DNA from 3 places in the Amycolatopsis panacis genome. Region 2 is predicted to be linked to each of the others. Evidence: riboswitches for the same ligand, from Rfam matches in the RefSeq annotation. Region 2 holds a riboswitch; each other region holds the start of a gene.

Region 1 (11,408 bases), on a different contig from region 2:
GGTGGTCTCCCCGGCGGCCAGTTCCTTGCGCAGGGAGACGATGTCGTTGACCCAGACCACCACGTCGGACGCCCGGTTGAACATGACACGGGCCTGCTCGAACTCGTGGAGCAGCCCCGGAACTTCCTGTTCGGTGGCCACTTCGAGCAGGTCCAGCGACGGGGTGATGCCCCCGGAGGCCCGGCGAAGCTGCTGGTAGCCGAGCAGGTCCGGCACGTGCCGGACCTGCCGGTTGAAGGCCTCGTACTTGAAGGCGGCGAGGAAATGTGCCATGTGCTGGGTGAACCTCAGCCGCCAGGCAGTGCTCATCCCGGCGGCCAGCCGATGCCACACATCGGCCAGCAGCGCGTCCAGCCGCGTGTGCGTGGCGTCGGGCTTGAGATCCCGGACCAGGACTCGGAGGGTCTGCGCCGCGGGTTCGTCGTAGTGCCCGGCATCGTGTTCGTAGCAGTCGTCGATGACGAACGCCCAGGTGAACCATCCGGCGACCGCTTCGAGCCGGGCCGGGAGGATGGTGGGGTAGGCCCGTGCGACGAGTTCGCCGAGCCGGGTGCGGGCGAGCTTGTCCCGGGCCCGCGCGTTGTCGAGCACCGCGTAGCGTTCCGCCCAGCCGAGGATGTGTCCCTCCAGCTCCGCCACGTGCGGGGAGATCGCCGACCGGAACCCGAGCAGTGGGTGTCCGGGCGGCGGCTGCAGTTTTTCCTCGTGGCGCAAGGCAATCCCGGTCATGCCGAGGCTCCGGACGGCCCCCGGGCCGTGAGGATCATCGGAAGCTCGCCGGTGGTCAGTTCCGCCTTCGCCACGGGTTTGAGGGTGTGGCCCGGCTTGTGCGAGATCTTCCAGCGCGCCGCGATGGAGGCGAGCGCGATGGTCATCTCGTGGTTCGCCAGGACGTCCCCGAGACATTTCCGGGTACCGCCGCTGAAGGAGATGACGGCGTTGCGCGGGAGCTTCTTCAGGTTCTCCGGCAGCCAGCGGTCGGGTACGAACGAATCCGGATCGGTGAAGACCGCCGGGTCCCGGTGCAATGCGTACGGACTGAACAGGATGCTCGCTCCGGCAGGGATGTCGTGCCCGGCCAGCTTGGTGTCGCTGACCGTCCGGCGGGTGATGAACCACACCGGTGGGTACATCCGCAGGGCCTCGTTGACGACCCGATTCGTGAACGGCAGCGCCGGATAATCCGCTTCGAGGGCGGTGCGTCCGCCGAGTACCGCGTCGACCTCCTCGTGCAGCCGTGCCTCGACCTCGGGGTGCCGGCTGATCAAGTACAGCGCCCAGGTGAGTCCCGAGGCCGGAGTTTCGACACCGGCGGCCAGCACGGTCATCAATTCGTCGCGGATCTCCTCGTCGGTCATGCCGACGCCGTTCTCGTCCCGGGCGGCGAGCAGAATGGACAGGATGTCGTCCTGTGTCCCGGAATTCGTCCGGTAGGCCTCGCGCATGGTGGAGATGACGTTCTCCAGTCGTTGCAGCGCACGCCGATAGTCCCGGTTCGCCTTGGTCGGGGCCTGGTGCACCAGCGGCAGCGGCAGGATCATCCGGCGGTAGACACCCTTCCACACCACCGGGAACGACCGCTGAATCTCGGCGATCGCCTCCGCGCTGACCTGGTCGTGGGAGAACATCGCCTGCGCGGTCACCCGGGTGGTGAGCCTGCTCATCTCCTCGGGCAGGTCGATTTCCCTGCCGTCGTGCCAGGAATCGATCAGCTCGGCCACCCGCCGGGACATCACCTCGGTGTAGCCGGAGATCTTGGCCTTGGTGAAGGCCGGCTGAATGAACCCGCGCTGCCGCTTGTGGGTCGTGACACTGCAGGTACCGACCCCGTCGCCGAGGATCACCCGCATCTTGTCGATGAACTCGCCGCCCTTGTCGAATTCCCGGGGCTTGTGCAGCACTTCCTGGACGACGTCGTGGGTCGCCGCCAGGTAGGCGGTGCTCCGGCCCAGCCGCACCCGCACCAGATCGCCTTGCCGGCGCAGGTCCGGCAGGTAGGTCAGCGGGTCCCGGAAGATCTGGACGGCGTTGCCGAGGAAGGGCACCTTTCCAGGGGCGTCGCCCAGCCGATAGTGGGTGTTCTGCTCCGTGCTGGTCATGGCCGGACTCCGAATCCTGTGCTGATCGCCGGGCGGCTGCTGTCTTTGTGCGCGGGAACGAGCCTGATCATATGAGGTCGATGCGGCTGAGGGTCGATGCGGCGCCGGGGATGCCGATGCGTCCGGCGGTGGCCGGGTGTATCGGGTCCCAGTGACGTCCGGGGGTCCGCCGAACGTTGGCTCACGCTAGAACAATCGGCCGATACCGCCGTGGTCCATGTGGCGCAGTTCACCTTTCCCTGCGGACCTGTGAACTTAAGGGCAAAATGATCAGTATTAACAGGCAGCTGTGTGCGGTATTTTTGGACACGTCGCTCTACTTGTGTTATAAGTTCGCGCGAGCGATCGGTCGAGTGTCCGGAGTGGACTAGGCAAGGGACATGTGCGCGCACTCACCGCAGTCCTGGTAGCCGACCTTGCGGTACATCGTGCCGATGCCCTCGTTCGCCGGAGTGAGGAACGCGACCCCGGCGCCGCGCTCGTGCACGCTCCGGGTGAGCTGTGCGGTGACGGCCGCCGCGAGGCCGCGCCCGCGAAACGGCCCGGCTACCGCGATCCCGGCCACTTCGCTGATGCCGCAAATGATCTCCAGCGCCACCCCGCCACCGACGATCTCGCCGGTTGCACAGTCCTGCGCGAGCATGTGGAGGTCTTCGCGCATCTCCGCCACTTCGGCGTCGGAAACCTCCGGCCCCGCACCGTAAGCGATGTTCTGCATCGACCTCAGCCGACGCCGGTCGGTGTCCGATTCAGGTTGCCGCAGCCGGAATCCGGGCGGTGCCTGCCGGTCGATGAACCCGGCGGGAGTGCAGGTCATCAAGGGGATCCGGCGCTCCAGGAGGTATCCGGCAGCGGTCAGCGCCGCCTCCGGGGCAGGTGCCGCCTCGATGAAGAACTCCAGCCGCGGCAAGAGCTCCCGGTCGCGATACGCGGCGGCCAGTGCGGCAAGCTCGGCCGCGGACGGCTCGGCGCCGTCGTCCGGGATCGCGTAGTTGAGCATCGGACTGCTGCTCTCGCGGGAAAAAGTCGCGAGGAACGGTCCGATCCGTTCGGTGTCCCGGCCGCGGGGTGCGGTCGTGCGGACATATGCCTGAATGGCAGACATGCGGAAGAAACCCTTTCGGAGGAAGGAATGCAGGACGCGGCGGCGCTCGGGCACGATGCGTGCGCGAACGGCTGGCTTATTCGCGTCAGGCCGGACCTCGGCCGACGCGGGCCGTGGCGGCGAACATAGGCATTCCTTCGTCCGAAACGGGGTACTGCGTTCAGTCTGCCGGTAGGCGCAACCGGTTTTTCACCGCCGTTCCGGGTGGCTGAGCCCGGCGTACCGGGCACTGGGCGCGGGACGGCTGCTGTGCAGCTGGATCGGGGCCACGCAGGCGGTCCGCCGCACCTGTTCCGGGATCGCCGGTGCCGGCCGATCCCGCCGCCGCCACACGAGCCGGGTCGCGGCCGCGCCGAGTACGGCGCCCAGCGTGTTCAGCAGCACGTCGTCGGTCGAGGTGACCCGGCCGTTGTGGAGCACGAACTGGGTCGCCTCGACCAGCACCGACAGGACCAGCGCGAGAAGGGCGATCCGGCGGACCGAGCGCAGCCGGGGCACCCGCAATGGCACCAGCGCGGCCAGCGGCAGCAGCAGGAACAGGTTGCCGAGCACCTGCCACAGCGAGCCTCCGTCGGCGTACGCGTCAGCGAGATCGGCGCCGGGCATCAGATCCAGCGTGCTGCTGTGGCTGTCGCCGACCGGCATCGTGACCAGGATCAGCACCAGCGCGCCGAGCGTCACGATCAGCACGTCCGCCCCGGCGGTCGCGGAGGCGCGGGCCAGGCTGACACCGGCTCTTCGCCGCCGGCGGACGGTGAGCAACGGCCAGCACAGCATCGCGTACGGCAGCGCGATGGCTGTGGCCGGAATGATCCCCCAGAAAGCGCGCAGCAGGGCACCCATGCGCTTCCCTTCTCGAACCCCTCGGCGAACCGCTTGTTTCCTGTTCCAAGGTCACCATCGCGACGCGGGATCCGCCAGACACACAGGGTGACCCGCCCTATTCGGTGAATCCTTCGGTGGCGGGAAACGGGATCCCGTGCATGGGGTGTCCATAGTGGAGCGGAAGAGTCACGCTCCACAAGGGACGATCGAGGTCATCGGCCGGTCAGCGCCCGTACCTGGTCGACGATCCATGCCAGGTGCACACCCCTGCGCACATCACACGGGTGCGTGGAAATTCCGCTGGAAACCATGGCCGCGAAATCATCCAGCAGTGCGGTATACGACTCGGCGGCAGTACCCGACCGGCTAAACCTGCGGTAGCCGTGCTCGCCGTACACCGCGACCTCCGCTACGGTCGGTCGCACCGGCAGCCGCAGGGTGAGCGTCGCGGTGCTGGTCGCCCCGTTCTCGTGGGCCAGCAACACATGCCAGAGATCTTCCGCGCCGCAGTGCGCGGCGAGCACCTCGGTGATCCGGCCGAGCGCGGCGTCGAGCAGATCGAACGCGTGCGGTCCGATGTCCGCGAGTGCACCGCCCGATGGGTCTTGCCGCCACGCCGAACCGGCGTACTGACCGCCGAGCAACGCGCCGGACAGCCAGCGCGCGCCGCCGCCTCGCCAGCCGCCTGCCTGATTGATTCCGTCGAGCCAGTCGCGGGTCTCCGGTGCGAAACGCAGCGTGAGCATCACCAGCGACGCGACTCCGGCTTCGGTGACCGCGTCGGCCAGACGCTGCGCGCCAGGCAGGTCGGCGGCGATCGGCTTCTCCAGGATCAGGTGCTTGCCCGCCGCCGCGGCGCGCGGCGCGATCTCTGCCTGCACCGCCGGCGGCACGGCGAAAGCGATCGCGTCGACCTGGTCGAACAGCTCGTCGATGCTGCCGGCGGCCACGGCGTCGTAGGTCTTCGCGAGCGACTGCGCGGCGTCGGGACGGCGGCTCCACACTGCACTGAGGACGGTGCCCGGATGCTCGGCCAGCCCGGGTGCGTGCACCCTGGCCGCCCACGGTCCGGTTCCGACGAGGCCGACGCGCAGCTGTCCGAATTCCACGTCCGGAAGTGTAGGTGTGGTCGCGGTCGCTTCCGAAGAGCGCCTGAGGTGGGTTAACGTCGACGAGTTCTACGCCACGAACGGGGGAAGCCGGTGGGATTCCGGCGCTGGCCCGCAACCGTGAGCGGCCCCTTCTCGGGGCCGCGAGCCGGATCGCCCGCCGTGGCCCGATCGATGCGAGGTTCATCAGACATGCGGTTCACACACGCGCGCCACTGGGGGCGAGTCCTCGCCGGGTGCGTACTTCTGATCGGTACCGGGCTGAGCGGCGCCGCGCCCGCCTCGGCGACCGTGCCCGGCAAGGGCACCGCCGGGTACTGCCCGGACGAAAACGGGGTCACCGTGATCGTCGACTTCCAGGGTCTCGGCGGGGACCCGCTCATCCGCTGCGCCCCGGGGCCGCAGGAGAACGGGCTCACCGCACTGCAGAACGCCGGGCTGGAGCTGGCCGGTTCGGGCAAGTACGGGCTGGCGCTGCTGTGCAAGATCGAGAACAAGCCCGCGGACCAGTCCTGCACCGGGATGCCGCCGGAGAACGCCACCTGGAGCTTCTGGACCGCCACCAACGGCGGCAAATGGGAGTCGAGCCAGGTCGGCGTGCAGGGCTGGAAGCCGCCCGCGGGCAGTTTCGAGGGCTGGTCCTTCGCGATCGGCAAGTCCTACACCGACTACCCGCCGCCGCGGACCGCCCCGGTGCGCAAGGCGAACGATCCCGCGCCCGCCGCCGCCGAGTCGTCCACTTCGGACAGCGGTTTCCCGTGGGGGCTGGTCGTGGGCATCGTGGTCGTCGTACTGATCGCGGTGGCCGGGGTGGTCACCGCGATCCGGCGCCGGCGTGGCGCGGCCTAGTCCGCGAGCGCTGCATCCCGGCGCGTGGTGGGTGTGGGCGCTCGCGCTCGCGGTCATCGCGAGCCGGACCACGAACCCGCTGCTGCTCGGGCTGGTGCTCGCGGTGGCCGGGTTCGTCGTGGTCGCCCGGCGTGGTGACGCGCCGTGGGCGCTGGCGTTCCGGATGTACGCGCTGGTCGCCGCGGTCATCCTGATCTCGCGAGTGCTGTTCCGGATCCTGATCGGCGGCGAGGACGGCGGGCACGTGCTGTTCACCCTGCCGCGGATTCCGCTGCCCGCCGCGGCTGCCGGGATCGAGCTGCTCGGCCCCACCTCGGCGGAAGAGCTGCTCGGTGGCTTCTACGACGGCCTGCGGCTGGCCACGATCGTGCTCTGCGTCGGCGCCGCGAACGCGCTGGCGAACCCGAAGCGCCTGCTGAAAGCGGTGCCGGCGGCGTTGTACGAAGTGGGTACGGCGGTCACCGTCGCGTTGTCCGTGGCGCCACAGCTGGTGGAAAGCGTGCACCGGGTACGCCGTGCGCGAAGGCTGCGGGCCGGGCGGACCCGTGGCCTGCGTTTCGTGAAGGGGATTTTCGTGCCGGTGCTGGCCGATGCGATGGACCGGTCGTTGCAGCTGGCGGCGGCCATGGATTCCCGGGGGTACGGCCGTCGCGGCTACCTCGGACGGCAGGTCCGCGTGCTGATCGCGGTCTGTGTGCTCGCCGGGCTGGTCGGGGTCGCCGTCGGGGTGTACGGCGTGCTGGACGGCTCCTCATCCTGGCTCGGCGTGCCGATGCTCGTCGCCGGCCTGCTCGTGGCCGCCACCGGCTTCGTGCTCGGCGGACGCCGGCTGCGGCGGACGACTTATCGGCCCGATCCGTGGCGGCTGCCGGAAACACTGGTCGCGCTGTGCGGCGTGGCCGGGTGCGTGCTCGTGCTGGTGGCCGATCCGGTTTCGCTGGCCACCCCGGCGTCGCCGCCGACGTGGCCCGAGCTGCCCCTGCTGCCCGCGCTCGCGGTGCTGATCTGTGTGCTTCCCGCTTGGCTCGCGCCGCGCCCGGCGCTCGTCGCGGAGGTGGTCCGATGATCGAGTTCTCGCGCGTCGGGATCACTTACCACGGTGCCGCCCGGCCGGTGTTCACCGATCTCACCTTCGAGATCGAAGAGGGCGAGCTGTGCCTGGTGGCCGGCCGCACCGGTGTCGGTAAGTCGACTTTGCTCGGGGCGATGAACGGGCTGGTGCCGCACTTCACCGGCGGGCGGCTCACCGGGGCCGTGCGGGTGGCCGGGCGGTCCACCGCCGAGCATCCGCCGCGGGAGCTGGCCGAGGTGGTCGGCGTGGTCGGACAGGACCCGCTGGCCGGGTTCGTCACCGACACCGTCGAGGAGGAGCTGGCCTACGCCATGGAGCAGCTGGCCGTGCCGCCCGAGGTGATGCGCAAGCGGGTGGAGGAGACGCTGGATCTGCTCGGCATCGCGGAGCTGCGTGATCGTCCACTTCGGACACTGTCCGGCGGGCAGCAGCAGCGGGTGGCGATCGGCTCGGTGCTCACCGCGCACCCGGGGGTACTGGTGCTCGACGAGCCGACCTCGGCGCTGGACCCGACCGCCGCCGAGGAGGTGCTGGCCGCGATCACGCGGCTCGTACATGACCTCGGCACCACCGTCGTGGTCGCAGAGCACCGGATGGAACGCGTGGCCCAGTACGCCGACAGGCTGCTGTACCTACCCGGCGACGGCACGGTCGTGTCCGGCCCGCCGTCGGAAGTGTTCGCGCACACTGATGTCGCGCCGCCCATCGTGGAGCTTGGCCGGCTGGCGGGCTGGTCACCCCTGCCGCTGTCCGTGCGCGACGCGCGTCGGAAGGCGCGCCCACTGCGTGAACAACTGGCTGGGCGACAGCCGGAGCGCGTACGTCAGCAGGACGGCGAGCCGGTGCTCACCGCGCGCGGTGTTCGGGTCCGCTACGGCGGCGTACACGCCGTACGTGGTGTCAATCTGACGCTTCGGAGAGGCGAAGTAGTCGCGCTTATGGGCCGCAACGGCTCGGGTAAGTCGTCACTGCTGTGGGCGCTGCAGGGCAGCGGACCACGCTCGGACGGCGCGGTCGAGGTGCTCGGCGCAGACCCGAAGGCGTTGCGCGCGCGGGCGGCCCGAGCGCGCGTCGGGCTGGTGCCGCAGAGCCCGGCGGACCTGCTGTACCTCGATTCCGTGGCCGCCGAATGCCGACAGGCCGACGTCGAATCCGTGGCCGCCGAGGGCACCGCCCGGAAGCTGCTCGACCGGCTCGTGCCGGGCGTCAACGGCGCGGCGAACCCTCGTGACCTCTCCGAAGGACAACGGCTCGCGCTGGTCCTGGCCGTGCAGCTCGCCGCCGCGCCACCGGTGATGCTGCTCGACGAGCCAACCCGCGGTCTGGACTACCCGGCGAAGCGGCACTTCGCCGCCGAGCTGGCTGCGCTGGCAGGTGAGGGGCACGCGGTCCTGCTCGCGACGCACGACGTCGAGTTCGTCGCGGCAGCTGCGGACCGGGTCGTCGTACTCGCCGAGGGCGAGGTGGTCGCCGACGGGCCGACTGCGGACGTCGTGGTCTCCTCACCCGCGTTCGCGCCGCAAGTGGCGAAGATCCTTGCTCCGGAGCCATGGCTGACCGTCGACGAGGTTGCGAAGGCGCGCTCGTGACGGACTTCCTCGGCCCGGCCGTCCGCCTTCGCCACCGCAGCGCGCTGGTGCTGACCGTCGCGGTCGTCGCCGGGCTCGCGATGTTCTGCTGGCCCCTGCTCTCCCACGGCGGCGTCGGGACGTCGGCGCACACCACCGACGCTCCGTTCGTCTTCCTGGTCACGCTGCCGGTGCTGATCCTGATCGTGCTCGCCGAGCTGTCCAGCGGCGGGCTGGACGCCAAGGCGCTCGCGCTGCTGGGCGTGCTGTCCGCTGTCGAGGCCGCGCTTCGGCCGCTCGGTGCGGGCACCGGCGGGATCGAGCTGGTGTTCTTCCTGCTCGTGCTGGCCGGCCGGGTGTTCGGCCCCGGTTTCGGCTTCGTGCTCGGCTCGACCTCGCTGTTCGCCTCGGCGCTGCTCACCGGCGGCGTCGGCCCGTGGCTGCCGTTCCAGATGCTGGCCTCGTCGCTGGTCGGGCTCGGCGCCGGGCTGCTGCCCGGCAGGGTGCGCGGCCGGTGGGAGGTCGCCCTGCTGGCCGGCTACGGCGTGCTGGCCGCCTATTTCTACGGGCTGGCGATGAGCCTGTTCACCTGGCCGTTCCTCGCCGGTTCGACCGCGCTGGACTTCCTCCCGGGCGCCCCGCTCGGCGAGAATCTGCACCGCTTCCTGGTGTTCACCGTGCTCACGTCCACCCTCGGCTGGGACACCGGACGCGCGCTGACCAACCTGGTCGCGATCCTGCTGCTCGGCCCGGCCGTGCTGACCGTGCTGCGCCGTGCGTCCCGTCGCGCCGCCTTCAGCCGGTGAGCCTGCTGGAGGGGGCTGTGAAGGGAACCTTCACAGCCTCTGGGGCCAGGGTTCCGGCAAAGTCGGTGTAGAGGTCCGTGAAGGGACCCTTCACGGACTCTGAGTCTGTGAAGGGTCCCTTCACAGACTTGCCGTCGGCCGGTGAGCCGGCTCAGCCGTAGGAGTAGAAGCCGCGGCCGGACTTCTTGCCGAGCAGGCCCGCGTCAACCATGCGCAGCAGCAGCGGCGGCGGGGCGTACAGCGGTTCCTTGAACTCGGCGAACATCGAGTCCGCGATCGCCTTGACGGTGTCCAGGCCGATCAGGTCGGTCAGCCGCAGGGGGCCCATCGGGTGCGCGGTGCCCAGCTCCATCCCGCGGTCGATGTCCTCGGCCTCGGCGAAGCCGGCTTCGATCATCCGGATCGCCGAAAGCAGGTAGGGCACCAGCAGGTAGTTCACGATGAAGCCCGCCCGGTCCGGCGAGTGGATCACCGTCTTGCCGAGCGTGCCGGTCGCGTGTTCCTCCGCCCGGCGCACGGTGTCCTCGCCGGTCCGCAGGGACGGGACCAGCTCGACCAGCGGCAGCACCGGTACCGGGTTGAAGAAGTGGATGCCGACCACCTGCTGCGGACGGCCGGTGGCCATGCCCAGCTTCATGATCGGGATGGAGGAGGTGTTCGACGCGAACACCGCGTCTACCCGCTCGACCAGCTGATCCAGCGCCCGGAAGAGCTCGACCTTGGCCTGCTCCTGCTCGACGATCGCCTCGATCACCAGGTCCCGGTCGGCGAACTCCGCCAGCTCGGTGGTGAAGCGCACCCGCCCGAGCGTGGCCTCGGCGTCCTCGGCGGCCAGCTTGCCGCTCTTGACGCCGCGCTGCAGCGACTTCTCGATGCGGGCGCGGCCCGCGTCGAGCGCGGTCCGGCTCACCTCGGCCACCACGACGTCCAGTCCGGCCTTCGCGTGCACCTCGGCGATCCCGGAGCCCATCAAGCCGGCTCCGACCACGCCCACCCGGGCAATGTCTGCCACCTTCGTGCTCCTTTGTCAGCCGTACTCGTCAACCGCAGGAGAAATTGGGCAGCACACGACGCGCGAGGGTGTCGCCGGGCCGTGACCCGGTCCCACCCTCGCGCATCGCGTGTGTGTCAACGACGGTACTCGTCGTACCCGTCGTCGTACGGGTCCTCGTACCGGTTCTTGTCGTCCTCGTTGGTGTCCGAGGAACTACTCGACAGCTCGCGCTGCAAAGCATCGAAATCGGTGTCGTGGGAGCTGTACTTGAGCTCGCGCGCCACCTTCGTCTGCTTGGCCTTAGCCCGGCCGCGCCCCATGGCTCGACCCCCTCGCACAGGGGCGGGGCGGCCGGGGGAATCGGCGGCCCCGCATCGTCTCGACAGTTCTTTCCTGCTCACACCGTACCGTGTCCGGGGGGTTCGATGCGACGTGGCACGGTGTGCCGGTCGCGACAGTGTCGGCCGGACGCCGGTTACCGGCCGGTCGGTGCCGATCGGCGCTGGTCGGCGTGCCACGATGCTCGGGTGCTCCGACCCTTCGCGGCCTATCTGCGGGTGTACGAACCTCTCGCCGCCCTGGGCGATCCGCCCGGGCAGCGGCTGGTCGAGGCCGTTTCCGCGGCCACTCTCCGGCGGGCCGGGATCGGCGGGCGCGAACGGTATCTGTGGCTCAAGTCACAGGCGACGCGGCCGCCCCGGCTGCTGCCCGCGGAACTCACCGACGGCCGCGCCGCGCCCGGCCTGGAGACCGACGTGCTGGTGCTCGATCCTGCCGAGGTCCCCGCCGGGCATCCGGGAGACGGGCCGTTCGTGTGCCCGCTGGAGATGCGCGCCCGTTCCGCGTCCGCGCTCGCCACCTTCCTCATCGAGGCGCCGCCCGCGATGAGGAACGTGGTGCTCGAAGCGGGCGGGGTCACCCCGGACCGCGCGCGGTCCCGCACCAAGGCCGCGCTGGCCGACCTGAGCACTCCGGCCGCGC
Region 2 (8,120 bases):
GGCACCGAGACGCCCCTGCCGCTCAAGGACGCGGCGGGTCAGATCGTCTACCCGGGCTTCCCGGCGGACACGCTCTTCGACTTCCGGCTCTACTCGGTGCTGTCCCAGGTGGTCCTCTGGGGCACGATCGCACTCGTGTTCGGCCCGCTCGCCGAGCGGGTGCTGCACGGCGGCCGTCCGGTGGAAGCCGTCGCCGGGGCGTGAACCAGCTTGCCGGGCTCGGCCCGTTCTTCGCCGTGGAAACGCATCCGCCGGGTGCCGCTCCGCCAAGGCTGTGGCGGCCGCTGGCCGAGGTCCTCGACGACGGTCCGGCGCTGCGGCACCGGGTCGGGCAGGTCCATGCGGCGCTCGCGGCCGGGGGCGGTGACGTGGAGCTGCGGGTCGCCGCCTCGGTGGCGCACCTCGGGATGGCCGCCCGGCTGTGTTCGCCCGCGCTGGCGCTCGCGGCCGGGCATCACCTCGTCCCGGATTTCGCGGACGCGTGGTGGCAGCCGGTGACCGGCGGGGCGATGCCATTGTCGCTGCGCGCCGACCTCACGCCGGTCGCACCGTCCGAAGTGGCCGGTGCGTTCGCCGAGCGAGTCCTCAATGGACCCATGGCCCGGCTGGACCGGGCTGTGGGGGCGTTCTCGCTGGCCGCCAAGGTACGGCAGGGCAACCTCGCGTCGGCGTTGAACGGCGCGGCCGTCGTGCTCCGCGGCGAGCGTCCGGAGTGGACGGACGCAGTCTCGGTGCTGCTGGCCACGCTGGAGCAATCCCCGCCGCTGGCCGGTGCGGCCACCCGGACCGGCGGCCGCTTCCGCCGCACCAGCTGCTGCCTGATCTACCGCGCCGCACCGGGCCGCGCCGGCCCGAAATGCGGCGACTGCGTCCTCACCGGCCGTCCGGCTTGAAGGCTGTGAAGGGTCCCTTCACAGCCTCAGAGTCCGTGAAGGGACCCTTCACAGCCTTCAAGCCCGTTTGGCCAGGGTGCTCGGCATCTCGCCCGGTTACGTCAACCAGCTGGAGCACAATGGCCGCCCGCTCACCCTCGCCGTGCTGCTGAAGCTGACCGAGCGGTTCGGGGTGGACGCGGAGTTCTTCGCCGCGCAGGACACCGCCCGTCTCGTCGCCGACGTGCGGGAAGTCTTCGCGGACGACACTCTGGACGGAGCGGTCTCGCCCGGCGCGGTCGATGAGCTGACCACGAAACTGCCCGACGTCGCACGGGTGATGGTCGCGCTGCGCCGGCGTTACCGGGAATCGGTGGAGAACATCGCCGCGCTCACCGCGGAGCAGGGCATGGACCAGACTTCCGCGCAGCAGCCGCACGAACAGGTGCGCGATTGGTTTTACACCCGTAACAACCACGTCGCGGTACTCGACCGCAGTGCCGAGGAGCTGTCCGCGCATCTGCGGCTGCGTCCCGGAGAGGCACCGGGCGGCACGAATTCGACGGCCGCCGCAAGGTATTGCGGCTCGCGCCCGCGCTGCGGCCGGGGCAGGCCGCGTTCCGGCTCGCCTCCGAGCTGGCGATGCTGGAATCAGGAGACGAGATCGCGCGGCTGGCCGAGCGGGCCGGGTTCGGCGACGAGACCGCCCGGCGGCTGCTGCGCATCGGGCTGGCGAACTACTACGCGGGCGCGCTGGTGTTGCCGTATAGGGTTTTCCTCGGCGCGGCCGAACGGCTGCGTTACGACGTCACCCTGCTGTCCGGTGACCGCGCGATGAGGGCTGCGCCACTCTCGACATAGTAGGACTTCCTACTTTAGGGTGTGACCAAGGTCCACGGTGCAGGGAAGTCCGGTGCGAATCCGGCGCGGTCCCGCCACTGTGACCGGGGAGCGGTCCCCGAAGCAAGGCCACTGGCGCGAGCCGGGAAGGCCGGGGCGCCGCAGATCCGGGAGCCAGGATACCGGCCGTGGACGTCCGTGTTCGTCCACGAGGATGGAGCAGAACGCATGCGGATTCTTCCTGCCTGCGCGAAAGCCGCCGGTCCACCCCAGGTGCCCCGGTAGCCCCGCCGCGCCCGTCCGGCAGGCGCGGTAGCGGTGGCGTGCCCGGTGCCTGGCGTGCCGGGGCCGTGCGCTGTGACCGGGGCCGATCGGCGCCGGGGCAGTGGTGTGCGGTCCCCGATGCGGGGTGACCGCGCTCGTCATCCGGTGCCTGCGCCCTGCCGGTCGTCGCGGCTCGCTGCCGTGCGCCCCGGCCTCCTCCTGCGTGCTTTCCGAAAGGCTGACCATGATCCCCGAACTCACCCACTTCATCGGCGGCAAGCCGATCCCCGGCACCTCCGGGCGGTTCTCCGACGTCTTCGACCCCAGCACCGGCGCGGTGCAGGCACGGGTCCCGCTGGCCTCCGTCGACGAGGTCACCGCCGCGGTGGACATCGCCGTCGAAGGGCAGCGGGAATGGGCGCGGTGGAACCCGCAGCGCCGCGCCCGGGTGCTGATGCGCTTCCTCGACCTGGTGCGCCACGGCCAGGACAGCCTCGCGCGGCTGCTCTCCTCCGAGCACGGCAAGACCGTCGCCGACGCGCACGGCGACATCCAGCGCGGGCTCGACGTGGTCGAGTTCGCCCTCGGTATCCCGCACCTGCTCAAGGGCGAATACAGCGACAGCGCGGGCACCGGTATCGACGTCTACTCGATGCGGCAGCCGCTCGGCGTCGTCGCCGGGATCACTCCGTTCAACTTCCCGGCGATGATCCCGCTGTGGAAGGCCGCGCCGGCGATAGCCTGCGGCAACGCGTTCGTGCTCAAGCCCTCCGAGCGGGACCCGTCCGTGCCGCTGCGGCTGGCTGAGCTGTTCCTCAAGGCCGGTCTGCCGCCGGGCGTGTTCTCGGTGGTCAACGGCGACAAGGAGGCGGTCGACGCGCTCCTGACCGAGCCCCGGGTGCAGGCGGTCGGCTTCGTCGGCTCGTCCGACATCGCGCAGTACGTGTACTCCACCGCGGCCGCGCACGGCAAGCGGGCGCAGTGCTTCGGCGGCGCGAAGAACCACATGATCGTGATGCCCGATGCCGATCTCGACCAGGTCGTGGACGCGTTGGTCGGGGCAGGTTACGGGTCCGCGGGGGAGCGGTGCATGGCGATCTCGGTCGCCGTCCCGGTCGGCGAGGCCACTGCGGACGCACTCGTCGAGCGGCTCGCCGAACGGGTGCGGGACCTGAAGGTCGGCCCGGCGCTGGACGAGACGTCCGACTTCGGGCCGCTGGTCACCGCCGCGGCCGCGCAGCGTGCCCGGGACTATGTCCGCATCGGCGTGGCGGAGGGCGCCGAGCTGGTGGTGGACGGCCGCGACCTGACCGTGCCCGGTCACGAGAACGGCTTCTTCCTGGGCGGCTGCCTGTTCGACCGGGTCACCCCGGACATGCGGATCTACCGGGAAGAGATCTTCGGCCCGGTCCTTTCGATCGTGCGGGCGGAGAACTACGAGGAGGCCCTGCGGCTGCCGAGCGAGCACGAGTACGGCAACGGCGTCGCGATCTTCACCCGCGACGGCGACACCGCGCGGGACTTCACCTCGCGCGTCGACACCGGCATGGTCGGGGTGAACGTGCCCATTCCGGTGCCGATCGCCTACCATACCTTCGGCGGCTGGAAGCGGTCCGGCTTCGGCGACCTGAACCAGCACGGACCGGACTCGATCCGCTTCTACACCAAGACGAAGACGGTCACCTCGCGCTGGCCGTCCGGCATCAAGGAAGACGCCTCCTTCGTCATCCCGACGCTGGACTGAGGCCCGCCATGCATCTCACCGACGAACAGCGCGCGGTACGCCGGACGGCGGCGGAGTTCGCCGCCGAGCACCTGGCCCCGCACGCGGTGGACTGGGACCGGAACCGGCATTTCCCGGTCGACGTGCTGCGCAAGGCGGCACAGCTCGGATTCGGCGGCCTGTACCTGCCCGAGGACGTCGGCGGCTCCGAGCTGGGCCGGTTCGACGGCGTGCTCGCCTTCGAGGCGCTGGCGACCGGCTGCCCGTCGATCGCCGCCTACATCTCGATCCACAACATGGTCACCGCGATGATCGACCGCTTCGGTGATACCGCGCAACGGCATCGGTACCTGCCCCGGATGTCCACAATGGAGGCTCTGGGCAGCTACTGCCTGACCGAGCCGGGCGCGGGTTCGGACGCGGCCGCGCTCACCACGAAGGCCCGCCGCGACGGCAGCGAGTACGTGCTGGACGGGGTCAAGCAGTTCATCTCCGGCGCGGGAACGGCCGAGGTGTACGTGGTGCTGGCGCGTACCGGCGGCTCGGGTGCGCGCGGCATCTCCGCGTTCATCGTGGAGCGGGACACCCCCGGGCTTTCCTTCGGCCCCAACGAAAGCAAGATGGGCTGGCACGCGCAGCCAACTCGGCAGGTGATCCTGGAGGGGGTACGGGTCCCGGAGGGCGCGTTGCTCGGCGAAGCCGGGGGCGGGTTCCGGGTCGCGATGGCGGCGCTGGACGGCGGGCGGCTGAACATCGCCGCGTGCTCGCTCGGCGGGGCGAAGACCGCGCTGGACAAGGCGGTTCGGCACCTCACCGAACGCAAAGCCTTCGGCAGCCCGCTTTCCGAGGCCCAGGCGCTGCAGTTCCGGCTCGCCGACATGCGTACCGAGCTGGAAGCGGCGCGGACGCTTTTGTGGCGCGCGGCCGACGCCTATGACCACGGCGATCCGGAGGCGACCCCGTTGTCCGCGATGGCGAAGCGGTTCTGTACCGACACCGGGTTCGCCGTCGCGAACGAGGCGCTCCAGCTGCACGGGGGCTACGGCTACCTCACCGAATACGGCGTGGAGAAGATCGTGCGCGATCTGCGCGTGCACCAGATCCTGGAAGGGACCAACGAAATCATGCGGGTCATCATTTCCCGCCGGATGCTGCAGGAGGCCTCGTGAGTGAAGTCGGGTTCATCGTCCACAGCGGACTCGGCCGGATCACGCTGAACCGTCCGCGCGCGCTCAACGCGCTGAACCACGAGATGGTCCGCGCCATCACCGCGCAGTTGCAGTCCTGGCAGGACGACGCCGGTGTCCGCGCGGTGCTGGTCGAGGGCGCCGGCGAGCGCGGCCTGTGCGCGGGCGGGGACATCCGGTCGATTTACGAGGACGCCAAGGCCGGCGGCACGGACTCGCTGGAGTTCTGGGCCGACGAGTACCGGATGAACGCGCTGATCGGCCGGTACCCGAAGCCGTACCTGGCGATCATGGACGGGATCGTGATGGGCGGCGGGGTCGGCGTCTCCGCGCACGGCAGCCACCGGGTGGTCACCGACCGGACCCGGCTGGCCATGCCGGAGGCCGGGATCGGTTTCGTGCCCGACGTCGGCGGCACCTATCTGCTCTCGCGCGCACCCGGCGAGCTGGGCACGCACGTGGCGCTGACCGCAGGCAGCGTCAGCGGGGCGGACGCGATCCACTGTGGACTCGCCGACCACTACGTCCCGGCGGCCCGCCTCCCGGACCTGTTCGACGCACTGGCCACCCGGACCCCGGACAGGGCGCTCGAACTCGTTGCGGAACCACCGCCGCCGAGCGCGCTTGCCGGGGCGCGGGAGTGGATCGACCACTGCTACGCGGCCGGGACCGTGGAGGAGATCCTCGTCCGGTTGCGGGACAGCGGGGAGTCCGCGGTGGCCGCGGCCAAGGAGATCGAAGGCAAGTCGCCGACCTCGCTGAAGGTGACGCTGCGGGCGTTGCGCGAGGCCGCGCGGCTGCCGGACCTGCCGAGTGTGCTGAAGCAGGAGTACCGGATCGCGCACCGCGCATTCCGTTCTGCCGATTTCGCCGAGGGGGTGCGGGCGCAGATCATCGACAAGGACCGTTCGCCGCGCTGGTCCCCGGCCACTCTCGCGGAGGTGGGCGACGACCTCGTCGCCGCGTACTTCGAAGACCTGGGCAACGACGAACTGACCGCGGTGATGCCGCGATGACCGTCGCGTTTCTGGGGCTGGGCAACATGGGCGGCCCGATGGCCGCGAACCTGGTGGCCGCCGGGGAACAGGTGACCGGCTACGACCCGGTGGCCGAGGCCGCCGCCACGGCGGGCGAACGCGGCGTCACGGTGGTCTCCTCTCCGGCGGCCGCGGCCGCCGGAGCGTCGGTGGTGATCACCATGCTGCCCAGCGGGAAGCACGTCCTCGACCTGTACCGCGAGATCGTGCCCGCCGCCGCGCCGGGCACCCTGTTCCTGGACTGCTCGACGATCGAGGTCGCCGACGCGCGAGCGGCCGCCGAGCTGGCTGAACAGGCAGGGCACCTGGCCGTCGACGCCCCGGTCTCCGGTGGCGTGGTGGGAGCCCAGGCGGGCACGCTCACGTTCATGATCGGCGGCCGGCCCGCCGCATATGGCGCGGCCGAGCCCTATCTGCGCCACCTCGGCTCCCGGTTCGTCCACTGTGGAGAGTCCGGGGCCGGGCAGGCGGCGAAGATCTGCAACAACCTGATCCTCGGCGTCTCGATGGTCGCGGTCAGCGAGGCGTTCGCGCTGGGGCAGCGGCTCGGGCTGACCGACCAGGCGTTGTTCGACGTCGCCTCCACCGCGTCCGGCCAGTGCTGGGCGCTGACCACCAACTGTCCGGTACCCGGCCCGGTGCCTGGCAGCCCCGCGAACCGGGACTATCAGGGCGGGTTCGCCAGCGGCCTGATGCTCAAGGACCTGCGCCTGGCGCAGGCCGCCGCGGAGGCCACCGGCGCGGACACCGCACTGGCCCGGCACGCCACCGAGCTGTACGCCGGGTTCGTCGCCGAGGACGGCCCGGCCCGGGACTTCTCCGCCATCGTCACCACACTCCGGGAGCATGGATGACCATTACCGTCGAACACCCCGCGCCGCGGGTCGCGCTGATCACGCTGAACCGGCCGCAGGCGCTCAACGCGCTGAACCTGGAGACCATGCGCGAACTGACCACCGCGGCCGCCGAGCTGGACCGCTCCGCCGAGGTCGGCGCGATCGTGCTCACCGGCTCGGACCGGGCGTTCGCGGCCGGTGCCGACATCAAGGAAATGGCCTCGCGCACGTTCAGCGAGATGCACGCCGAGGACTGGTTCGCCGGCTGGGACGCGCTGACCCGCGTCCGCACTCCGCTGATCGCCGCCGTCGCCGGCCACGCCCTCGGCGGCGGCTGCGAACTGGCGATGATGTGCGATCTGCTGATCGCCGCCGAGTCCGCCCGCTTCGGCCAGCCCGAGATCACCCTCGGCGTCATCCCCGGCATGGGCGGCTCGCAACGCCTGACCCGCGCGATCGGCAAGGCGAAGGCGATGGACCTGATCCTCACCGGCCGCACCATGCGCGCGGACGAGGCGGAGCGCTGTGGCCTGGTGTCGCGGGTTATCCCGAACGAGCAACTGCGCGCCGAAGCGATCGAGGTGGCCGCGAAGATCGCTTCGATGTCCCTCGTCGCGGCGCGGACTGCCAAGGAGGCGGTCAACCGTTCCTTCGAGAGCAGTCTGGCCGAGGGGGTGTTGTTCGAGCGGCGGGTGTTTCACGCGCTGTTCGCTACGGAGGATCAGAAGGAGGGGATGGCGGCGTTTGCGGAGAAGCGGAAGCCGGATTTCCGGCACTGCTGATCTGGTCTGCCCCTGGCGCGCCGCCGCTCCGCTCGGCTTCCGTGCGGGGTGCCACGGCTGTGAAGGGAACCTTCACGGACGCTGAGGCTGTGAAGGTTCCCTTCACAGCCGATGAAGGCTCGGTGCGTTGGCGGGTCGCGGGGTTGGCGGCGGGCTCGGGTGCCTCGGCTGGGTCCACCCGGGTCGTGATGCGCCGCTCTCGCAGGAAGGCGACCGGGTCCGGCGGCTGGGGTCGGGATCAGCTCCGCTCGTGCGGGGAAGACTGAAGGCCCCTTGATCGTTTTGGCAGGTCAGCCGTCTGTTTTGCCGTTGCGCAGGATCGTGAGGATTTCGCTCAGCTGGATCTGCATGGCGTCCTGGGTGGTCTTGATCGCTTTGAGCTGGTCGGTGTGCTGGGTGAGGACTCGTTCGATGCGGTCTAGTCGTTGGCTGTGTCCGGCCTGGACGTCGCTGATGTGGCCGACGACGACGTCGATGTGCTGGATGTAGCCGACCTGGTCGCGTTCGATCTCGGCTCGGGTCACTGGTGCTCTCCGTTCTGCTGCCGTTGATTCTGGCCTGCGCTCTTAAGGTGCTGAT
Region 3 (11,408 bases), on a different contig from region 2:
CTGCTTGATCACCTCGTCCGGGCTGATGCCCACCCGCTGGGCGCCGACTTCGGCGAACTCGGCGGCCAGATCGCGGAAATGGCAGCTCTCCGTGGTGCACCCGCTGCTCATCGCGGCGGGGTAGAAGAACAGCACCACCGGGCCGTCGGCGAGCAGCACCGACAGCGTGCGGTCGGTGCCCTCGTCGTCAGGGAGGGTGAAATCGGGCGCGAGGTCGCCGGTCTGCATGCGGGTCCTTCCGGGTCGGGGCAGGGGTCATCCTGCCCGGTATTCGGCGCCACGGCAGAGCCGGATGGGTACCGGGGGCGGAAGTCTTCACCGGACGGATTCGGGGAACGCGCCCATCCATCGGCCGGACGGTCGCTCGGTCCAGCGGCGTGGCCGTTCGCTCGTTCAAGTAGCGTGGCCGTTCGCTGGGCTTGGTGCGGCCGGCTACTCGGGTCGGCGCGGCTGCTTGGTCCGGTCGGCGCGGCCGGTTGCTCGGACCGGCGGAGTCGTTCGCTCGGGTCGGCGCGGTCACTCGCCCGGACCGTTGCCGCTTACATGGGCAGGCCAGGCTGCTCACCCGGGTCGGCGCGGCCGTTGACCCAGCCCTGCGCGGCCCTTGCTCAAGCTGGCCAGGCCGCCCACCGCGCCCGGAGCGCCCGCTCCCTGAAGCTGGCAGAGCCGCCCCCGCGGCCACCGTCAGCGGGAGTGTCGTTCGATCATTTCGTCCACCTCGTCACCGGTGGCCGAGTCGGCGATGAACGAGCCGCGGGCGGCCAGAACGCCCAGTTCCCGCAGCCGGTGCGCGTGCCGGGCGGTGCGCACGCCCTCCGCGCCGATCCGCAGGCCCAGTTCCTTCGCCCGGACGACCAGCTGGCCGAGATGGCGCACGTCGGCCTCGGCCGGCTCTTCGGCGAGTGCTTCGATCACCGCGCCGCTGAGGATCACGTGCCGCACCGGCAGGCCGAAGCGCGGGATCAGCTCCAGGTCGGACGAGCCCTCGATGGTCAGGACCAGTTGCGCACCCAGATCGGCGAGCACGGAGAAGGAGTCCAGCACCTCGCCCCTCTCGTCGAACAGGGACTCCCGGTCGGTGCACAGCCGCAGCGCCTGCGCGGGCAGCGCGTGCCGGTCGAGCTGCTCCTTCACCAGCATTACCAGATCGGGGTCGGTGGCCAGCCGCTTCGGCAGCCGGATGCACACGTCCGGGGCGGCGTCGCCGTGGCGGTCGCGCCAGCGTGCGGTGGCGGCCAGGGATTCGGCCAGCAGCCACCGGCCGAGCGGGACGGTCATCCCGGTGGTCTGCGCGAGCGGGTAGAACTCGGCCGAGTCCAGCTCGCCCTTCTCCGGGTGACGCCAGCGCAGCCCGGCGTTCACCGCGGCGATCTGGTCCTGCGCGGCCAGTTTCACGGTCGGCTGGTAGATCAGCGAGAACTCGCCGTTCTCCAGCGCGCCCGCGATCACCGCGCCGAGCCGGTACCGGCCGCGGTCGCGGGCGTCCTGGTGCGGGTCGAACAGCATCCACTGCGCCTTGCCCGCTTCCTTGGCCCGGTGCAGCGCGAGTTCCGCGGCACGCAGCATCTCGATGTGCCCGTCCCCGGCGGCCGAGCGCACCACGATGCCCGCGCTGGCGCTCACCCCGATGCCGTCGCCGTGGAGGTACTCCGGCTCCTGCAGATCGAGCAGCGCGCGATCCACCAGTGTGACCGCGTGCTGCTGGGTCAGCTGCGGACCGCGCAGCACCGCCCCGAACCCGTCGCCGGACAGCCGGGCCAGATACCCGTCATAGCCCTCGTGCGGTCCGTCGAACACCGCCTTGAGCTTGTGTGCCACCTTCTTCAGCACCTGATCGGCCACGCCGGTGCCGAGCCCGTCGTTGATCACCCGGAATCCGTCGAGATCCAGGTAGATCAACGCGATCTCGGATTCGCCCGCCGAGGCGAGGGAGAATTCGAGCCGGGCGGTGAACGCCGCCGAGTTGGGCAGGCCGGTCAGCGGATCGTGCAGGTTCTGGTGCAGCAGCCGCTCGCCGAGCAGGTGCAGGTCGTCCGCGTCGGCGGCCATCAGCATCGGGAACCGGCTGCCCGGGGTGTCCCCGGGGACCGCGGCGAGCGTGACGTTGGTGATCAGCCCGCCGTCCACGCGGTGGTCCAGGTGCACGCCGCGGACGGTCCACCGGTCGTCGCCCTCCTCGAGGATCCGGGTCAGCCCGGCGCGCAGCCTGCCCGTGTCCTGCGGGGTGGCGGCCAGCTCGGCGAGGTGCCGGCCGGCCAGGCTCTCGGCGGTCCCGCCGAGCAGTTTCGCCAGTGCCGCGTTCGCCTCCACGATCACGCCGGACCGGTCGGCGAGCGCGATCCCGATCGGCGCGGCGCCGAACAGCGCGGCGAACCGCAGCAGCGCACCCTCGTCCGGCGGCGGTATCGAGTCGGCGACCTCGCCCGCGAAGGCGAGCAGCAGCCGCTCCAGTTCGCCGGCGGGCAGCTCTACTCCGTTGGTGTCAGCGAGCGTGGCCGCGTACTTGCGTGCGACACCGGCCCAGCTTGGCGCGGCACCGGGTTCGGCCACACTCCACCTCTTCGGACGCGGACAATGGCCAGCTCAGACCCAGTGCCGGGAATCGGGGACCCACGCTAGGTACGAGTTCGGCCGCGAATGATGCCACGGCATCACGGGTGGAACGTACTGTCTACCGGCTGAACGAGTGAAGCGATCCGTACAATTGGTGACGGGTCGTTACCAAGAGTGCTCGATGGTGGGGCTGGTTCCGGCCATTTCCCTCGCGCTGGTACTCGCCGTCCGTGGCGGTGGTCACCGGTAGGTGAGCTGCACCGGGAGCCCGTCGGTGGGCACCGGAAGTGAGACGTAGTCCCATTTCGGCGTGTAATCCGCGGGTACGGACCAGCGGTAGGTGCGCAGCATCTCGTGCAGCAGCGCCTTCACTTCCAGGCCGCCGAACCGCAGCCCGATGCACTTGTGCGCCCCGCCGCCGAACGGCATCCAGGCGAAGCGGTGCGTCTTGTCCTCCCGGCGGTCCGGGCCGAACCGCGGCGGGTCGAACCGCATCGGGTCGGTCCAGCACTCGGGGGAGAAGTGGTTGACCGTCGGGGAAACGGCGACCAGCGCGCCCGCGGGCAGGTAGTGGCCGAGCACCTCGGTGTCCTTGGTGGTCATCCGGGCCAGCGAGGGCACGGGCGCGCGCAGCCGCAGCGCCTCCTTCATTACCAGATCCAGCGTTTCCAGGCTTTCCAACGCTTCGATGTCCGGCAGGTCGTCGCCCAGACGCAGTGATTCCGCGCGGGCGCGCTCCTGCCACTCCGGGTGCTTCGCCAGGTAGTAGGCCATCGCGCTGCTGGTGATGGTGGTGGTGTCGTGGGCGGCCATCATCAGGAAGATCATGTGGTTGACGATGTCCGCGTCGCCGAACCGGTCGCCGTCCTCGGTGGTGGCCTGACAGAGCGCGGAGAACAGGTCGTCGCCGTCCGCCGCGCGTTTCGCGGGCAGGCTCGCGCCGAAGTAGTTCTCCAGCAGACGCCGCCCGCGCAGGCCCGCCGCCCAGCGGCCACCCGGCACCGGATAACGCACGATCGCCGTCCCCGCTCGCACCGCGCTCACGAACGCGCGGTTGATCCGCGCCGTGCCGAATTCGTCGCTTTCGGCCGGCAACGCCATGAACACCCTGGTCGCCACGTCGAGGGTGAGTTGTTTGAGCGCCCAGTACAGCCGCGGCCCGCCGGCGCCCCAGGCACGGACGCCCTCGCGCAGCGGCGGGCCCATCTGCGTGACGTAGCCGGCCAGCCGTTCGCGGGTGAAGGCCTGCTGCATGATCCCGCGGTGCAGGCGGTGCTCGCCGAAGTCGAGCAGCATCAGCCCACGGTCGAAGAAGCGCTCGATGAAGAACTTCCAGCCCTCCTGTGAGAACGCCTTGTCCTTGTTCACCAGCGCGATCCGGGTGGCCTCCGGCCCGGACAGCGACACGATCCGGCGGCCGAACGCGCCGGTCCAATACACCGGCCCGTACTGCGCGAACCGGCGCATGGTGAACTCGAGCCCGAACCGCATCATGTCCGGCGCGTGCCCGACCACCGGCGGCCCGTCGTCGCCGAGCACCGGCGCCAGCCCGCTCCCGGACGGTGGCTCGGCCAGCGCCCGCACCGGAAACCGCGCCCCGAGCCACCGCTCGTCCACGGCCCGCGGCAACGGAACCGCGGTCAACGGCGGCATCCGCTCCCGCAACGCCGCGATCCGGGCTGCCGTACCGGCCATCGCCGACCACCTCCGGGCTCGTCGATCTTGGACAGTTCCAGGGTGCGCTGCTGTTGACCCCGTGACAACGTTTGCCCCAAGCCCCGTCCGGGTGAGACCGCCCCAGCCGGCGCCGGGTTGGCTGAAGGGCTGTGAAGGGTCCCTTCACGGACGCAGAGTCCGTGAAGGGACCCTTCACAGCCTTACTTGTCAGCGGCCGGGGCTCAGCGGGGTTCGCCGCGGAGCTGACGGGCCGCGCCGACCAGGTGGCGCAGTGCGGGTTCCACCTCGGCGTAACCACGGGTCTTCAGTCCGCAGTCCGGGTTGACCCACAGGCGATCGGCGGGCACGGCGGCCAGCGCGGTGCGGACCAGGCCGGTCACCTCGCCGGAGCCGGGCACCCGTGGAGAGTGGATGTCGTAGACGCCCGGGCCGACGCCTCGGGCGAACCCCGCGGAGGTCAGGTCGGCCAGCACCGCCATTTTCGACCGGGCGGCCTCGATGCTGGTCACGTCGGCTTCAAGCGCGTCGATCGCGGGCAGCACCTCGCCGAATTCGGAATAGCACATGTGCGTGTGGATCTGCGTGCGGTCCTCGACGCCGGAGGTGGACAGCCGGAACGCGTGCACCGCCCAGGCGAGGTACGCGTCGTGCGCGGCCGTTCGCAGGGGCAGCAGCTCCCGCAGCGCCGGTTCGTCGACCTGGATGACGCGGATGCCGGCCGCCTCCAGATCGGCCACCTCGTCGCGGATGGCCAGGGCGACCTGCCGCGCGGTGTCGCCGAGCGGCTGGTCGTCGCGGACGAACGACCAGGCCAGGATGGTCACCGGACCGGTCAGCATGCCCTTCACCGGGCGGCTGGTGAGGTCTTGGGCATAGCGCGCCCACTCCACGGTCATCGGCTCCGGCCGCGAGACGTCGCCGAACAGGATCGGCGGGCGCACACAGCGCGAACCGTAGGACTGCACCCAGCCGTGCTCGGTGGCCGCGAACCCGGCCAGTTGCTCGGCGAAGTACTGCACCATGTCGTTGCGCTCCGGCTCGCCGTGCACCAGCACGTCCAGGCCGAGGTCTTCTTGCAGCCGCACCACGCGCTCGATCTCGGCGCGCATGGCGCCTCGGTACTGCTCGGCGCCGAGCTTGCCCGCCCGGTGCGCGGCACGGGCGCGGCGCACGTCGCCGGTCTGCGGGAAGGATCCGATGGTCGTGGTCGGCAGATCCGGCAGGTTCAGCGCGGCCGACTGGGCGGCGGCACGCTGCGCGTACGGCGGGCGGACGGCGTCTGCCTCGGTCAGCCCGGCGAGCCTGCTGCGGACCGCCGGGTCGGTCAGCTCGGTGGCGCCGGCGCGATCGGCCACCGCGGCGCGCGCCGGGGCCAGGTCCACGTCCTCGCCGTCGAGCGCGCGGCCGAGCAGCACCACCTCGTCGACCTTCTGCCGGGCGAACGCGAGCCAGCTCTGCAGCCGCGGTTCGAGCCGAGTCTCCGCGGTCACGTCGTAGGGCACGTGCAGCAGCGAACACGACGTGCTCACGCTGACCCGGGCGGCGGTGCCGGCCAGCCGACGCGCGCACGCGAGCGCGCGGTCCGGATCGGTGCGCCACACGTTGCGCCCGTCCACGACCCCGGCGAGGATCTCCTTGTCGCGCAGCGCGCCTTCCGCCACCACATCGTCCACAAAGGACTCATCGGTGACCAGGTCGACGGCCAGCGCCTCGATCGGGGAGCGGGCGAGCACGCCCAGCGCCCGGCCCAGTTTGCCGAAGTACCCGGCGACCAGCAGCTTCGGCCGGTCGGTCTCCTTCGCCAGCACGTGGTAGGCGCGGGTGAGCGCGTTCAGCTCGGCGGTGCTCCGGTCGGCGGCGAACGCCGGTTCGTCCAGCTGCACCCACTCCACGCCTTCGGTCCGCAGGCGGCGCAGCAGCTCGACGTAGGCGGGCAGCAGCTCGTCGAGCAGTTCGATCGGCTCGAACCCGGGGGTGTCCGCCTTGGCCAGCACCAGGAAAGTGACCGGTCCGACCAGCACCGGCCGCGGGGTGACACCCAGCGCCTTCGCTTCGCGGACCTCGTCGAGCGGGGCGGTGCCGGTCAGCGTGAACCGGCTGTCCGGGCCCAGCTCCGGGACGAGGTAGTGGTAGTTCGTGTCGAACCACTTCGTCATCTCCAGCGCGGGCGCGTCCGGCACCCCGCGGGCGGCGGCGAAGTAGGTGTCCAGCGGGGAAAGGCCCAGCCGGGTGAAACGCCCGGGCAGCGCGCCGAACAGCGCGGCGATGTCGAGCACCTGATCGTAGTGGGAGAACGTGCTCGACGGGATCGAGCCGAGACCGGCGTCGCGCAGAGCGGTCCAGGTCCGCTCGCGCAGCCTCCGCCCGGTCTCCAGCAGGCCGGCCTCGGTGGCCTTGCCCGCCCAGTAGGCCTCCAGTGCTCGTTTGAGCTCCCGGTCCGGCCCGATCCTCGGATGACCGAGGACAGTGGTGCCCAGGGTGTTCAGGGTGTTCAGGGTGTTCACAGCTGTGCATCCTCACGTGCTCGCCGGATGAGCCCGGGCACGCGGGAGCCGTGCTTCGGTCGCGCCTTGTCCCACGAGGCCCGGACTCACGCACGCCTTCGGCGCGCGTACCACGGGCAGGTCTTCGGACTCGTGGGCGTACCGCTCGTGCCTACCGGCCGTCGCTTCCCGGGCTCGCGCCCAGTGCTGTACCGCTCTCGCGGTGACGGCTTCCGTTCCCACATACCGCTGCGGGGCAGTCCCGGATTCACACCGGGTTCCCTGTTGCCTCCCCAGTGCGCGGCCGCGCCGCAAAGAGGCTCGGCCACGTCCTGGCGAACCAGTGGCGTGGCCGAGCCTAGCGGGTCGTGGCCGGAGACGGCACAAGTCGTACTCGATTCCCGGAGTGCGGGATCAGTCCCAGTCCAGCGCGCCGCCCGACTGGTACTCGATGACCCGGGTCTCGAAGAAGTTCTTCTCCTTCTTCAGGTCCATCGCCTCCGACATCCAGGGGAACGGGTTTTCCGTCTCCCCGAAGATCGGCGCCAGCCCGATCTGCTGCGCGCGCCGGTCGGTGATGAAGTGCATGTACTGCTCGCACAGCTGCGCCGAGAGGCCCAGCATGCCCCGCGGCATGGTGTCGCGGGCGTAGGCGACCTCCAGCTCGCAGGCGTCGGTCAGCATCTGCCGGACCTCGGCCTGGAACTGCTCGGTCCACAGGTGCGGATTCTCGATCTTGATCTGGTTGATGCAGTCGATACCGAAGTTCAGGTGGATCGACTCGTCCCGCAGGATGTACTGGTACTGCTCGGCGATGCCGACCATCTTGTTCCGCCGGCCCAGCGACAGGATCTGCGCGAAACCGGTGTAGAACCACATGCCCTCGAAGATCACGTAGAACGCCACCAGATCGCGCAGAAACGCGGTGTCCGCCTCCGGCGTGCCGGTCTCGAAGTCCGGGTCCTCCAGGTGCTGGGTGTACTTCAGCGCCCAGGCGTCCTTGTCCGAAATGGACGGTACCTCGCGGTACATGTTGAACAGCTCGCCCTCGACCAGGCCGAGGCTCTCGCAGATGTACTGGAAGGTGTGCGTGTGCACGGCCTCCTCGAACGCCTGGCGCAGCAGGTACTGGCGGCACTCCGGGTTGGTGATCTGCCGGTACACCGCGAGCACGATGTTGTTGGCCACCAAGGACTCCGCGGTGGCGAAGAAGCCGAGGTTGCGCTTGAGCATCTGACGCTCGTCGTCGGTCAGGCCGTCGGCGGACTTCCACAGCGCGATGTCGGCCTGCATCGCGACCTCGGTCGGCATCCAGTGGTTGTTGCAGCCGGCCAGGTATTTGTCCCAGGCCCAGCGGTACTTCATCGGCAGCAGCTGGTTCACGTCGGCGCGGGCGTTGATCATCCGCTTGTCGTCGACGTCGATCCGGCCCGCGCCGACCTCGATCCGGCCCAGCCCGGTCGCGTCCGTGCTCTCCACGTTGGTCATGTATCCACTCACCTCAAGCTTCGTGGTCGGGCGTTACTGGCAGGCTTCGCAGTCGGGGTCGTCGATGCGGCAGGCGGCGCCTTCGGTGGCGACGAAGTCCACGTCGTCCACCTTCGGCAGCTCCTTCGATTCCGGCTGCGCGGCGGGCGGGGTGGCCGGGACCGCGGCTGCGGGGCCGGGCGACGGAGCCAGGCCGGCCGACGGCGAAGGAGACGCTGCCGAGACCGGGCCGGCCGACGGCGAAGGGGCCGGGCTCGGCGACGGGACGGGACCAGCCGGCCGGGCCGCTGCCGGGCTCGCCGCGGGGGCGGTGGCGGCGGGGGTGGCCGAGACCGCGTTCAGCTTGCCGTCGGTGCCGCGCAGGGTGCTCTTCTCCACGTGCGTGGCCGAGCGGGCCCGCAGGTAGTACGTGGTCTTGAGCCCCTTGTGCCAGGCATAGCGGTACAGCTCGTCGAGCTTGCGGCCGCTCGGCGCGTCGATGTAGAGGTTCAGCGACTGCGCCTGGTCGATCCACTTCTGGCGCCGCGAACCCGCGTCCACCAGCCACTTCGACTCGATCTCGAACGCGGTCGCGTACAGCGCCTTGAGATCGTCCGGCACGCGGTCGATCTGGCCGAGGCTGCCGTCGAAGTACTTGAGGTCGCTGACCATGACCTCGTCCCACAGCCCGCGCGCCTTGAGCGAGCGCACCAGGTGCGGGTTCACCACGGTGAAGTCCCCGGACATGTTCGACTTCACGTACAGGTTCTGGAACAGCGGCTCGATCGACTGGCCCACCCCGCAGATGTTGGAGATCGTCGCGGTCGGCGCGATCGCCATCACGTTGGAGTTGCGCATGCCGACCGTCCTCACCCGCTCGCGCAGCGGCGCCCAGTCCAAAGTGGACGAGGTGTCCACGTCGAGCGCGTCGCCCTGTCGGGCGTCGATCAGCAGCTGCATCGAGTCGATCGGGAGGATGCCGCGGCTCCACAGCGAACCCTCGAACGACTGGTAGCGGCCGCGTTCCTGGGCGAGGTCGGTGGAGGCCGAGATCGCGTAGTAGGAGATGTGCTCCATGCTTTCGTCGGCGAACCGCACCGCGGCGTCCGAGGACAGCGGCACGCCGATCTCGAACAGCGCGTCCTGGAAGCCCATCAGTCCCAGCCCGATCGGCCGATGGCGCAGGTTGGACCGGCGCGCCTCCGGGATCGTGTAGAAGTTGATGTCGATCACGTTGTCCAGCATGCGGACCGCGGTGCGCACGGTCTGCTCCAGCCGGGCGGTGTCCAAACCGGACGGGGTGACGTGCTTGAGCAGGTTGACCGAGCCGAGGTTGCAGACCGCGACCTCTTCACTGTTGGTGTTCAGCGTGATCTCGGTGCACAGGTTGGACGAGTGCACCACGCCGATGTGCTGCTGCGGCGAGCGCAGGTTGCACGGGTCCTTGAAGGTGATCCACGGGTGCCCGGTCTCGAACAGCATGGTCAGCATGCGCCGCCACAGTTCCACCGCGCGCACGCGCCGGAACACCTTGATCTCCCCGCGTTCGGCGGCGGCCTCGTACTCGCGGTAGCGCTCGGCGAACGCGGTGCCGAACAGGTCGTGCAGGTCCGGGGTCTCGTTCGGGGAGAACAGCGTCCACTGCGCGTCCGCCTCGACCCGGCGCAGGAACTCGTCGGGCACCCAGTTGGCGGTGTTCATGTCGTGCGTGCGGCGGCGGTCGTCGCCGGTGTTCTTGCGCAGGTCGAGGAATTCCTCGATGTCGACGTGCCAGGTCTCCAGGTAGGCGCAGGCCGCGCCCTTGCGCTTGCCGCCCTGGTTCACCGCGACCGCGGTGTCGTTGGCGATCTTCAGGAACGGCACCACGCCCTGGGACTGGCCGTTGGTGCCCTTGATGTGCGCGCCGAGACCGCGGACCGGGGTCCAGTCGTTGCCGAGCCCGCCGGAGTATTTGGCCAGCAGAGCGTTGTTCTTGTACGCCTGGAAGATCGAGTCCAGGTCGTCGTCCACTGTGGTCAGGAAGCAGGACGAGAGCTGGGCACGGGTGGTGCCCGAGTTGAACAGCGTCGGCGTCGAGGCCATGAAGTGGAACGTGGAGAGCAGTTCATAGAATTCTATCGCACGAGATTCCCGGTCATCCTCGCGGATCGCCAGGCCCATCGCGACGCGCATGAAGAACGCCTGCGGCAGCTCGAAACGGACGCCGTTGTGGTGCTGGAAGTACCGGTCGTAGAGCGTCTGTAGGCCGAGGAAGCCGAAGTCCAGGTCCCGCTCGGGGTGCAGGGCGGCGGTGATCCGGTCCAGGTCGAAGCCGAGCAGCTCGCCGTCGACCAGCTCCAGCTCGACCGCGCGGCGCAGGTAGGCGCGGAAGTACGCGGGGTACTCGCGGGCCATCTCGTCCTGGCTGGCCAGGCGAGGGGTGCCGGCCAGGTGGCTGAGTGCCTCGCCGCGCAGCTTGTCCAGCAGCAGCCGGGCGCTGACGTAGGAGTAGTTCGGCTCCTGCTCGACGAGCACCCGGGCGGCCATGATCTGCGCCAGCGCCAGCTCGTCGGTGCTGATGCCGTCGTAGAGGTTGCGCTTGGCCTCGGCGAGCACCGGCTCGGCGGACACGTCTTCGAGCCCGGCCACCGCCTCGCCGACCACATGCGCCACGCGGGCCCAGTCGAGCGGGCGGACCGTGCCGTCGGCGCCCTTCACGGTGATCGCGGCCTCGGCCGGGGCGGGCGCGGCGGCCTCGCGGGCCTTCGTGCGCTCCTCGCGGTAGAGCACGTACGCGCGGGCGACCTTGTGGTGCTCCCCGCGCATCAGCGCGAGTTCGACCTGGTCCTGGATCTGCTCGATGTGCAGCGCGGTCTCCGGCCCGGCGTGCCGCAGCAGCGCTGCCTCCACCTGCCCGGTCAGCTCGGCGACCACGTGGTGCACGCGCGAGGACGCCGCGGCGTCGCCCCCCTCGACCGCGAGGAAGGCCTTGGTCAGCGCCACCGAGATCTTGCCCGCGTCGAAGGGTGAGACGCTGCCGTCCCGCCGGATCACGTGGACGGTGTTCGGGGCCTGGTCTGCCGTCGCCGGCGGCCGCGTACCGGTTTCCACTGACATGCGCGTCTCCCACAGAGTCGACCCGAAAAGGGCGTGTTCGAGCGGCGCACCACCCGGCGGGGCTGTGCGCTGCGGTTACGTAGATCTGCCCGGCGACCCTCCCGAAGCGGTCTCCCCGTCGCTGGGGGCTGC

Evidence for each region. A riboswitch is a leader RNA that binds a small molecule or an ion and turns the genes downstream of it on or off. The one in region 2 is predicted to bind cobalamin.
Region 1: it holds a riboswitch for cobalamin, as region 2 does, so the genes downstream of both, D5S19_RS29145 (hypothetical protein) here and D5S19_RS05330 (CoA-acylating methylmalonate-semialdehyde dehydrogenase) in region 2, are expected to answer to the same signal.
Region 3: it holds a riboswitch for cobalamin, as region 2 does, so the genes downstream of both, metE (5-methyltetrahydropteroyltriglutamate--homocysteine S-methyltransferase) here and D5S19_RS05330 (CoA-acylating methylmalonate-semialdehyde dehydrogenase) in region 2, are expected to answer to the same signal.

The regions. Positions count from the first base shown of each region.
Region 1 is NZ_QZFV01000140.1:627-12,034, reverse strand. It holds gene D5S19_RS29170 (terpene synthase family protein) at 1-729, opposite strand, end outside; gene D5S19_RS29165 (cytochrome P450) at 726-2,099, opposite strand; gene D5S19_RS29160 (GNAT family N-acetyltransferase) at 2,467-3,204, opposite strand; gene D5S19_RS29155 (VanZ family protein) at 3,394-4,047, opposite strand; gene D5S19_RS29150 (Gfo/Idh/MocA family protein) at 4,242-5,138, opposite strand; cobalamin riboswitch at 5,172-5,313, shown strand; gene D5S19_RS29145 (hypothetical protein) at 5,331-5,987, shown strand; gene D5S19_RS29140 (CbiQ family ECF transporter T component) at 5,974-7,053, shown strand; gene D5S19_RS29135 (ABC transporter ATP-binding protein) at 7,050-8,648, shown strand; gene D5S19_RS29130 (ECF transporter S component) at 8,645-9,433, shown strand; gene D5S19_RS29125 (3-hydroxybutyryl-CoA dehydrogenase) at 9,585-10,445, opposite strand; gene D5S19_RS29120 (DUF3073 domain-containing protein) at 10,562-10,747, opposite strand; gene D5S19_RS29115 (hypothetical protein) at 10,955-11,408, shown strand, end outside.
Region 2 is NZ_QZFV01000061.1:67,284-75,403, forward strand. It holds gene D5S19_RS05315 (CbtA family protein) at 1-204, shown strand, start outside; gene D5S19_RS05320 ((2Fe-2S)-binding protein) at 201-893, shown strand; partial or broken gene D5S19_RS32880 (hypothetical protein) at 970-1,020, shown strand; partial or broken gene D5S19_RS32885 (ImmA/IrrE family metallo-endopeptidase) at 1,449-1,733, shown strand; cobalamin riboswitch at 1,734-1,917, shown strand; gene D5S19_RS05330 (CoA-acylating methylmalonate-semialdehyde dehydrogenase) at 2,221-3,720, shown strand; gene D5S19_RS05335 (acyl-CoA dehydrogenase family protein) at 3,729-4,868, shown strand; gene D5S19_RS05340 (enoyl-CoA hydratase/isomerase family protein) at 4,865-5,902, shown strand; gene mmsB (3-hydroxyisobutyrate dehydrogenase) at 5,899-6,777, shown strand; gene D5S19_RS05350 (enoyl-CoA hydratase) at 6,774-7,541, shown strand; gene D5S19_RS05355 (hypothetical protein) at 7,832-8,065, opposite strand.
Region 3 is NZ_QZFV01000109.1:152,662-164,069, forward strand. It holds gene D5S19_RS23875 (peroxiredoxin) at 1-228, opposite strand, end outside; gene D5S19_RS23880 (EAL domain-containing protein) at 685-2,550, opposite strand; gene D5S19_RS23885 (cytochrome P450) at 2,794-4,248, opposite strand; gene metE (5-methyltetrahydropteroyltriglutamate--homocysteine S-methyltransferase) at 4,452-6,716, opposite strand; cobalamin riboswitch at 6,851-7,034, opposite strand; gene D5S19_RS23895 (ribonucleotide-diphosphate reductase subunit beta) at 7,128-8,201, opposite strand; gene D5S19_RS23900 (ribonucleoside-diphosphate reductase subunit alpha) at 8,235-11,276, opposite strand.